2 regions of the Agrobacterium sp. LEGMi-208b genome follow, and region 2 is predicted to be linked to the other one. Evidence: predicted binding sites of a transcription regulator. Region 2 holds the regulator's gene; the other holds the start of a gene.
What was found. The regulator PhoB, encoded in region 2, activates phosphate uptake and scavenging genes when phosphate is short. The targets are predictions, from matches to a motif close to TGTCATNNANCTGTCAT.
Positions count from the first base shown of each region.

Region 1 (4,939 bases), on a different replicon from region 2:
CTGCATGCGATCCACGGCCGAGACGTTGAAGGTATGTTCCCCGACGATGGCGCCAACGATGTGGATCGGGTCGATGCCATAGGCCGCGCCTGCCTTCCTGATTTTTCCCAGCAGGCCGGGTTCGCTGTTCAGGAGATCGACCGTCTTGCGAAATTTTTCCTCGTAGGTCGTGGCGAACGCCTTGGTTCTGATGGCGGAGGCCTGCGGTATTTCGGGCTGTTCGACCGAGCGGTTGCCGGGAGGCACAACGACCATCTGCTGGGCTGCGGCATAAGAAGGCAGGAAGGCCAGCGCCAGAAGGACAGCGGCCGCGCGGGTGGACTTCGCAAACAGGCTCATACAGCGTTCTCGATGATGGGGATCGTGTTGCGGTGAGGGCTCCTTCTTAAGGCAGGCCGCCCACGCGTGGCAAGTTGCCGCCGCTCACTTTACCGTTGCTGCCGCCCCGAATGCTGTTGCTCCCTTCTTCTCGACCCATCCGGGCCGGAATTTTCGGGGTCGTTAAAAGTCGAACATTTTGTTTCATGCGACCTCAAGTCGCCACGGGTAGCGCATGTCGTCAGGAGACGAACATGAGCCATCTCATCAAATCGCTGCAAGCATGTTTCATTCTGGCTGTCGTGGGTTTGGCCGCGCCGGCGCAGGCGTCTCCCTCGATGCAGACGGGCAGGATCACGTCACAACCCGTCGGGCACTATGACTTCTGCCAGCGGCATTCGTCCGAGTGCCAGCCGGTAAAATCCACGCCGCCGCTCAATCTCACGCCCGATCTCTGGGCGACCATCGTCTCGGTCAACAATGCCGTCAATGTCGAGATCGACCAGCGGACCGACATGGAAGTGTGGGGTTATGAGGACTATTGGGAATATCCCTATAAGGGCGCAGGAGATTGCGATGATCTCGTGCTGGAAAAACGCAAGCGGCTCATGGATGCGGGTTTGCCTGTTTCCGACCTGCTGATCACGGTGGTGCTGGACGAACAGTCCCAGGGCCATGCCGTGCTGACGGTCAGGACGGATCGCGGCGATTTCATCCTCGACAACATGAAAACCAAGATCTTTCGATGGGATGAAACGCCCTATACCTACCTCAAGCGCCAATCCACAGAACATGCCGGCCGGTGGGTGGATATCGAAGGTTCGGGCACGCCTGCCATCGCCGCCCGCCAGCTCGAACGCGGTACTGCGGTGCCCGCAACCACCAGCCGTCGCAACATCCTCGACCTGTTCAGGAGCCGCTGATCCCTGCGGTTTTCTTGGGGAATCGCTGCCGAAGGTGCCGCAACGATCAGTCCTGACGTTTCAGGGCATCGGCTGCGGCCTCCGCGCGGGCCGCCGCCTCCTCTGCTTCACGCGCGGCCTCGAAGGCTGCATCGGAGTTGGTGGAGGAGCCGTCATAACCGCCCATGGCGCGTTCCCCTATGCCGATGTAAAAATCCTTCAGCTGGAAAGCGGCGAATGCCAGAAGGCCGGCAGCGGCAACAAAAAGGCATGTCTTCATGCGCAGGTTCATTTGCGTTTCCCTGCGCCTCAGTCGGTGATGTGCAATTCGATTGCCTGTGACGAAAAGCAGCCGATGAAGCAGGATATCGGGTTTCCGTCCGCGGCCCGGTCGATTGCGGTGTAGGCGAGCACCGGCAGCGATTTCGACGATTTGAGGAAATGATGTTCGTGAGGTGCGGGCAGCCGTGCGACGACGATTGTTTTTGCACGTTGATAGTCAACCACGCCGAACCGTTTCAGTGTTTCGCTGATCGATCCCAGCTCTTCGAAAATCTCCGGAAAGCCGGAAAACCGTGTCGCACAACAAAAGCGGGTGCCGATGCCGATGGGGTGACCATTGGCGTAAGCGCCGATTTCCAGGGCGAGCAGCGGCGCTTTTATGCCAAGACCGAGAGCTGCTGCGACATCTTCCGTCGCCGTTTCAAGCCACCAGCGCAGCAATTTGCGGTCCGGGCGCGCATTCACGGCTTCAAGATTGCGGTCGAAATGGACCCGGCGGCCAACGACGTAAGGAATCGGCGCGTCGCTGACGAAGGTGCCGCTGCCATGCAGAATACGGAGCAGTCCTTCTTCTTCCAGTGAGGCCAGCGCGCGGCGCGCCGTCATCCGGTTGACGTTGAATTCCCGGGCGATGTCCTGGCTGGAGGGAATTTTTTCGCCGGGTTTCAACTCTCCCTGTTCGATCCGCCCGCGCAACGCGGCGGCGACCTGCCGCCATAAAGATTTTGTTTCTGATGTTGCGTTGTCCATGCACGGCGTCCGGTTGTCTTGCAGATGTCACATGAATGAGGTTAAAGGTATATACCTCTTAACAGTGGTATATCCTATTTAAAACTCATTCGTTTCGGTTGTCCGCATGATTACCAGTATTTCGCCTGATCGCTACATTGTTTGGGACTTTGAGGGCACCCTTGCCGTTCGCAGAGGACGTTATACCGGCGCGCTGGAGACAGCCGCGGGAATGGTCGATCCCGCCTTCATCGGCATGGCCGACAATATCCGTCCGTTCTTGTCCGGCGCGTTTCCCTGGCATCGGGCAGAACTCGCACATGCCTTCGCGGGGGACGCAGAAGCGTGGTGGCGTGCCATTCTCACCGCAGCCGAAGCGGCGCTCGTGGCGCTGGGCATGGACCGAGGCATGGCGGCGGAGGTCGCAAAACATTCGCGCGAGATCTATCTCGATCCCACCGGCTGGGAAGTCGATCCGCAGGCCATGCCTGTGCTTGATCAATTATCCACTGCCGGCTGGCGCCATGTGATCCTGTCCAATTTCGCGCCGGAACTCCCGGCGCTGGTGAAAAGCATCGGCCTCTCCAGCTGCATGGATCATGTTTTTTCCTCTGGCCTGATCGGCCTTGAGAAGCCATCGGCCGCGCTTTTTCATCATGTGGCCGGAGTGCTCGCACCGCATCGTGCTTGCTGGATGATTGGCGACAATCCCCATGCCGACATTGCCGGCGGCCGGGCCGCCGGTCTCTCGACCATCTTGGTGCGACCTGAAGGCCCGGGGCCCGGACTTTCGGTCACCGAGCTTTCCGCCATTCCCGCCATCATTTTAGAGGAGAACCGACCATGACATGTTCCGAGGCCATTACCCTGTCGATGAAAGACAGGTTGCGCCAAATCCCGTCGCTGAAAGCGCCGCTTCCGGAGTGCGATCCGCTTGCGCTGCCCGATACACCACAGGACGCTTTTGCCCTGTGGCTGGACGATGCCCTCAATGCCGGTATCCGCGAGCCGCACGCCATGACCTTGTCCACGGTGGACGAGAACGGCTGGCCCGATGCCCGCATGCTGATCCTGAAAAACCTCGATGAGCGCGGCTGGCATTTTGCCGCAAAGGCCGAGAGCCCCAAGGGGCGGCAGATCGAAAACAGGTCGCACGTCGCTTTGACCTTCTACTGGTCGGCGCTCGGACGGCAGGTTCGCCTGCGTGGCCCCGCAATCATGCTTTCCGACGGTGAATGTGCGGAAGATTTTCTCGACCGTCCCGTAAGCTCGCGGGCCAGCGCCATCGCCTCGCGGCAAAGCGAAATTCTGGAAGCGGGCGAGGGCCTCGAAAGCCGCATGGCCGAGGCACAGGCGCTCATCGCGGCCAATCCGGATTATGTGTCCCCGGGATGGCGTGTCTATGCCGTTGCGCCCGTTGTCGCGGAGTTCTGGCAGGGGGCATCCGACCGCAATCACAAGCGGCTGCGATATGGTCTTGTCGGGGATAATCCGACGTGGGAAAGGTCCCTTCTCTGGCCGTGAAACCAACGCGGACCGTCGCGACGGTTCCTGATCCTGCCGATGGTCCGGGCGCCTCATTTGGCTCAGGCTTACCGGTTCAGGAGGGCGACACCCGTTTCGTCATCGAACAAATGCATATCGGACGGGTCGATGTCGAGGCCGATCATTTCACCGGCTTTGACCGCGCTGCGTCCCTGCACCGCGATGACCAGTTCGGTGGATGTTGCCGTTGTGAGGAAGGTCGCCGAACCGGTCGTTTCCACAGCGGAAACAGGCAGCGTCAATGCCGCCCCGACTGCCGTTGCCGGCCGGATATGTTCCGGCCTGATGCCGACGATTACATTTTTACCGGGAGGCAGGGAGACAGGGTTCCTGACCGACTGCTGCGGCTCGGCTTCGCCGAACCTAAGCTGAAGGGAAGCGCCATCCGGGCTGACGGTCGCCGGAATGAAATTCATCGCCGGCGAGCCGATGAAGCCCGCAACGAAACGATTGACCGGGCGGTCGTAGAGTTCCAGCGGCGTTCCCTGCTGTTCGATGACACCGTCACGCATGACGACGACATGATCGGCCATGGTCATCGCCTCGATCTGGTCATGGGTGACATAGACCGAGGTGGCATGCAGGCGATCGTGCAGCGCGCGGATTTCCTTGCGCATATGAACGCGCAGCGCCGCATCGAGGTTGGAAAGCGGCTCATCGAACAGGAAGGCCTGCGGATTGCGGATGATCGCCCGGCTCATGGCCACACGCTGGCGCTGGCCGCCGGAGAGTTCACGCGGATAACGCTTCATCAGCTTGGAAAGACCGGTCGTGGCCGCAACCTCTTCCGCCGCCTTGCGGGCCTCGGCCTTGGCGACGCCGCGCATGCGCAGCGAATAGGTGAGGTTCTCCTCCACCGTCATATGCGGGTAGAGCGCATAGGACTGGAACACCATGGCCACATCGCGCTTGCGTGGCGGCACGCCATTCATGAGCGTGCCGGCAATGCGCATGTCGCCGGCCGATATGGTTTCAAGGCCCGCGAGCGAACGCAAAAGCGTGGATTTGCCGCAGCCGGAAGGGCCGACAAGTGCGACGAAGGTGCCCTTCTCGATGGAAAGGTTGATGTTCTTCAGCGCATGGAAGGCGCCGTAATATTTGTTGACGCCGGAAAGTTCGATCTGAAGGGTCATTTGAGCGCTCCTGATGTCAGGCCGGAAACG
Region 1 is NZ_CM183446.1:1,826,641-1,831,579, forward strand. It holds gene AC5YUO_RS22895 (DUF1402 family protein) at 1-339, opposite strand, end outside; gene AC5YUO_RS22900 (transglutaminase-like cysteine peptidase) at 573-1,241, shown strand; gene AC5YUO_RS22905 (hypothetical protein) at 1,288-1,512, opposite strand; gene phnF (phosphonate metabolism transcriptional regulator PhnF) at 1,530-2,252, opposite strand; gene AC5YUO_RS22915 (HAD family hydrolase) at 2,359-3,078, shown strand; gene AC5YUO_RS22920 (pyridoxine/pyridoxamine 5'-phosphate oxidase) at 3,075-3,755, shown strand; gene AC5YUO_RS22925 (ABC transporter ATP-binding protein) at 3,824-4,909, opposite strand; gene AC5YUO_RS22930 (carbohydrate ABC transporter permease) at 4,906-4,939, opposite strand, start outside.
Region 1: a site for PhoB is predicted at 2,267-2,283, ahead of phnF (phosphonate metabolism transcriptional regulator PhnF). Genes of this name have one in related genera too.

Region 2 (4,939 bases):
CCGTTCCGGCCTTGGTGGCGGCCTTGCGCGCCCGGGCATCGTCGAGAATTGCCCGCAGGTCCTGCGAGCTGACGGCCGACAGGTCGAGAAAATGTTTAGGTGAAGCCATTTCAAACTGTCCCATGCTCGCGAGCCTCCGGGAAGAGGCCCGCCCTTTATTGTTTCCTCAGGCGATTTTCGCCTGTTTCGCTGTCAGGGAGGCGGCGGCCGCTTCCACGCGTGCCAGGCCCTCGCGGGCCTCTTCCGCCGTGGTGACGAGCGGCGGCAGAAGACGGATGACGTTGTCGCCCGCCGGCACGCCCAGCAGATGCTCGGCGCGCATGGCCTGCAACAGCTCGCCCGACGGGATCTTCGCCTTGATGCCGAGAAGCAGGCCTTCGCCGCGAATTTCCTCGATGACATCAGGATAACGATCCTTCAGCGAGGCAAGGCCCTGGCGGAAGACCAGCGCGACATCACGGACCTTTTCCAGAAAGCCCTCCGAGAGGACGACATCAAGCACCGCATTGCCAACAGCCATGGCCAGCGGGTTGCCGCCATAGGTGGTGCCATGCACGCCTGCCGTCATGCCGGAAGCGGCATCCGCCGTCGCAAGGCACGCGCCGAGCGGGAAACCGCCGCCGATACCCTTGGCAACCGCCATGATATCAGGCGCAACACCCGTCTGCTCATAGGCGAAGAGCTTGCCCGTACGGCCGACACCGGTCTGGACCTCATCAAAAATCAGCAGCATGCCATGCTCGTCGCAGAGCGACCGCAGCAGCTGCAGAAATTCTTTGCTGGGCGCGCGAATGCCGCCTTCGCCCTGAATGGGCTCTATCAGAAGCGCGGCCGTCTCGGCGGTGATGGCGGCCTTCAGCGCATCGACATCACCGAAGGGCACCTGGTCGAAACCCTCGACCTTGGGACCGAAACCTTCGAGATATTTCTGCTGACCACCGGCGGCGATCGTCGCCAGCGTACGGCCATGAAAGGCGCCTTCGAAGGTGATAATCCGGAATTTTTCCGGATGTCCCTTGGAATAATGATAACGGCGCGCGGTCTTGATCGCGCATTCCAGCGCTTCCGCGCCGGAATTGGTGAAGAAGACCTTGTCCGCGAATGTCGCTTCCGCCAGGCGCTTTGCAAGCTTTTCCTGGCCCGGTACTTCATAAAGGTTCGAAACGTGCCAGACCTTCTCGGCCTGGGTCTTGATCGCTTCCACGAGGTGCGGATGGGCGTGGCCCAGCGAGTTGACCGCGACACCGGCTGCAAAATCCAGATATCGTTCGCCGCTTTCCGTGAACAGCCAGACGCCCTCGCCTCGCTCGAAGCGCAGGGGGGCTCTTGCAAATGTATCGAACAATGGCGCGGCGGCTTCGGCCATGGCTGTATCACTCCTTGCGCGGATGCGCTGTCAGACGTTGTCAATAGGCCTTCGGGGTTATCCCTTGCCTGAAAATCAAAAATGCCGCCTCGCGGCGGCAGGGGCACTATTGTCACTTCGCCTGCCGATGTCAACAAAAGTCCGCGTTTCCCGGGCTTCTCAAGCACTAGTAGGAGGTGGCCGGTGAGGCCCAAGGTGTTGCCTTTCAGACTCAACTCGCCAGCAAGTTGGGGAAAACCGGAAAATCGATTCCAGATGATTCCCCCGACTCTTGCCACAGAGTCAGGCTGGCACTAGGTTAATCGCTAATTACTAGACTGCATTGCGGCGGAACTAGTCACCAAAAATCCGGCGGAAACCACGCTCGCGGCACGCCCGCGAGACGGAGAGGGATTCTGCCGACATTATACGCGACGAGCGGAGAAGCGGCATGAACTGGACAGACGAGCGGGTCGAAAAACTCAAGAAATTGTGGTCCGAGGGGCTTAGCGCCAGCCAGATAGCGGCACAGCTGGGCGGTGTCAGCCGCAATGCCGTAATCGGCAAGGTCCATCGCCTTAACCTGCCTGGCCGCGTGAAGGCCGGCGGCCCGGTGACTTCGGCGCGTTCCGCGCCCAAGCGCGCTGCCGCCCCTGCCCCACGCGCGACGAATTTCGCAACCCGCGTCAGCGCTGCCCCCGCACGGGCCTTGAACCGCTCCAACGCGGCAACCGCGCTGCACGAGGAGATCGATATCGAGACCGCCGAAGTTCTCGAATACGTTCCTTCCAAGAACGTGGTTACGCCAATTTCCCGTCGCCTGACGCTGACGGAACTGACGGAGCGCACCTGCAAGTGGCCGGTCGGCGACCCCTTGAAAGACGATTTCCATTTCTGCGGTTGTGAAGCACTGGAATCTTCGCCCTATTGCAAGTTCCATGCAAAGCTTGCCTACCAGCCGGTAAGCGAGCGTCGCAAGGCTTGAGTGTTGCGGCACGCATTTGACACTCAAAAACTACGGGCCTTCGGGCCCGTTTTTTTGTGGGAAAATTCAAGGCGGTTCCTCCTTGCAGCACGCGTTGTTTAAGAGGCGCTCCAATCCTTGTTCTTGCGCAATCTGCGGACGCAAACCGCGAAGCGTCCCTTACTGCAAATGCTCTGAATTCGTCGGCGGCGTGCCGCGCCCTTCCTGACTGGCTTCTCTGCGCAGTCCAAATCTCAGCGAACCGTCTATCGCCCCCAAGAATGACAGGGGTGCCGCATTTGCGGAAGGTTCAAAATCGAAAGGCCCGACACCCATTCCGGTCCCGGGCCTTCTGATTTTTGGGGAATTATCCCGAGTGAAACCATCGGTTTCGGTTTTGCTCAGGCTTCCATCGAATATCCAGCACCGCGCACGGTGCGGATGACATCCTGCATATGCGAAAAATTGAGCGCCTTGCGCAGACGTCCGACATGCACGTCGACGGTACGCTCATCCACATAGATATCGTGGCCCCAGACGCCATCCAGCAATTGCGAGCGGGAGAATACCCGGCCCGGAGAGGTCATCAGGAATTCCAGCAGCCGGAACTCCGTCGGGCCGAGGCGCACTTCGCGGCTTTTCCGGTGAACGCGATGGGTCTCGCGATCCAGTTCGATATCACCGCATTTCAGCACCGAAGACAGAACCTCAGGACGAGCCCGGCGCAGCATGGCCTTGACGCGGGCCATGAGTTCCGGCGTCGAGAACGGCTTGACGACATAATCGTCGGCGCCGGTGGCGAGGCCACGAACCCGTTCGCTTTCCTCGCCGCGCGCCGTCAGCATGATGATGGGCAGGCGTTCGGTTTCCGGCCGCATTCTAAGCCGCCGGCACAGTTCGATGCCGGAAACGCCGGGCAACATCCAGTCCAGGATGAGAAGATCCGGAATACGCTCCTGCAGCCTGATTTCCGCCTCGTCGCCACGGGGTATCGTGTCGACGTCATATCCCTCAGCCTCGAGATTGTAACGAAGCAGGACGCTTAGCGCTTCCTCGTCTTCCACAACTGCAATCTTGGGCACCATATGCTAACTCCGCAAGCCGCTGCTTGTCTGTTACTCGGTCACCGAACCGAGCGTGTTGGAACTGTCGTCCTTCGGACGCTCGCCCTCCGGCTGGCTGCCGGTGGTCATGTAATAGATCGTTTCGGCGATATTGGTGGCGTGGTCGCCGATACGCTCGATGTTCTTGGCGCAGAAAAGAAGATGCGTGCAGGTGGTGATGTTGCGCGGATCTTCCATCATGTAGGTCAGAAGCTCGCGGAAGAGCGACGTATACATGGCGTCGATTTCCTCGTCGCGCTCGCGGATGGCATTGGCCTTCTCGGCGGAGCGTGTGGAATAGACGTCAAGGACTTCCTTGAGCTGCACCAGTGCCAGCTCCGACAGATGCTCGATGCCGCGGGCGAGCTTGCGCGGCACGCCGGTTCCGGCAACCGCGATGACGCGCTTGGCGGTGTTCTTACCGAGATCACCGACGCGCTCGAGGTCGCCGGCGATACGCAGGGTGCCGATGATCTCGCGAAGATCGGCCGCCATCGGCTGACGTCTGGCGATGGTGACGATGGCCTTGTCGCCGATCTCCCGCTCGGAATGGTCGAGGATCGTATCGTCGGAAATGACCTTCTGCGCAAGTGCGGCATCGGAATTGACGAGCGCACGCACGGCGTCGGCGCACATCTGTTCCGCAAGACCGCCCATTTCCGCGATGCGGCGCGTCAGAAACTTCAATTCATCGTCATAGACGGAAACGATATGCGAATGGGTCGTTGTCTGTGTCATGGTCTAGTCCTCCGGCTTGGCCTGCATGCGCGTGCCCAGAGCGGGCACGGCAGAGGCACCAGTCTTGTTCGGTTTCGATAAAGCGCCGGCCGGGATCAGCCGAAGCGGCCCATGATGTAATCCTGCGTGCGCTGATCGTCGGGATTGGTGAACATCTTGTCGGTTTCGTTTTCCTCGACAAGATGGCCAAGATGGAACATGGCCGTGCGCTGGGAAACACGGGCCGCCTGCTGCATGGAGTGTGTGACGATGACGATCGTGTAATTGGTGCGCAGCTCGTGGATCAGCTCCTCGACCTTTGCGGTCGCAATCGGGTCGAGCGCCGAGCAGGGCTCGTCCATCAGGATCACTTCCGGGCTGACGGCAACCGCGCGGGCAATGCACAGACGCTGCTGCTGACCACCGGAAAGGCCGGTGCCGGATTCGTGCAGGCGATCCTTCACCTCGTTCCAGAGACCCGCCTTCTGCAGGCTCTGCTCGACGATCTGGTCCATATCCGCCTTGTTGCGGGCGAGACCGTGGATGCGCGGGCCGTAGGAAATATTCTCGTAGATCGACTTCGGAAAGGGGTTCGGCTTCTGGAACACCATGCCGACACGGGCGCGCAGTTCCACGACGTCGATCTGCTGATCGTAAATATCGTCGGTGTCGAGCGTGATCTTGCCGGTGACCCGGCAGCCGTCGATCGTATCATTCATACGGTTCAGGGTACGCAGGAAGGTGGATTTACCGCAGCCGGACGGGCCGATCAACGCGGTCACCGTATTTTCCCGAACGTTGAGGTTCACG
Region 2 is NZ_CM183445.1:1,171,766-1,176,704, forward strand. It holds gene argF (ornithine carbamoyltransferase) at 1-109, opposite strand, end outside; gene AC5YUO_RS05845 (aspartate aminotransferase family protein) at 167-1,366, opposite strand; gene AC5YUO_RS05850 (GcrA family cell cycle regulator) at 1,797-2,330, shown strand; gene phoB (phosphate regulon transcriptional regulator PhoB) at 2,711-3,394, opposite strand; gene phoU (phosphate signaling complex protein PhoU) at 3,425-4,150, opposite strand; gene pstB (phosphate ABC transporter ATP-binding protein PstB) at 4,246-4,939, opposite strand, start outside.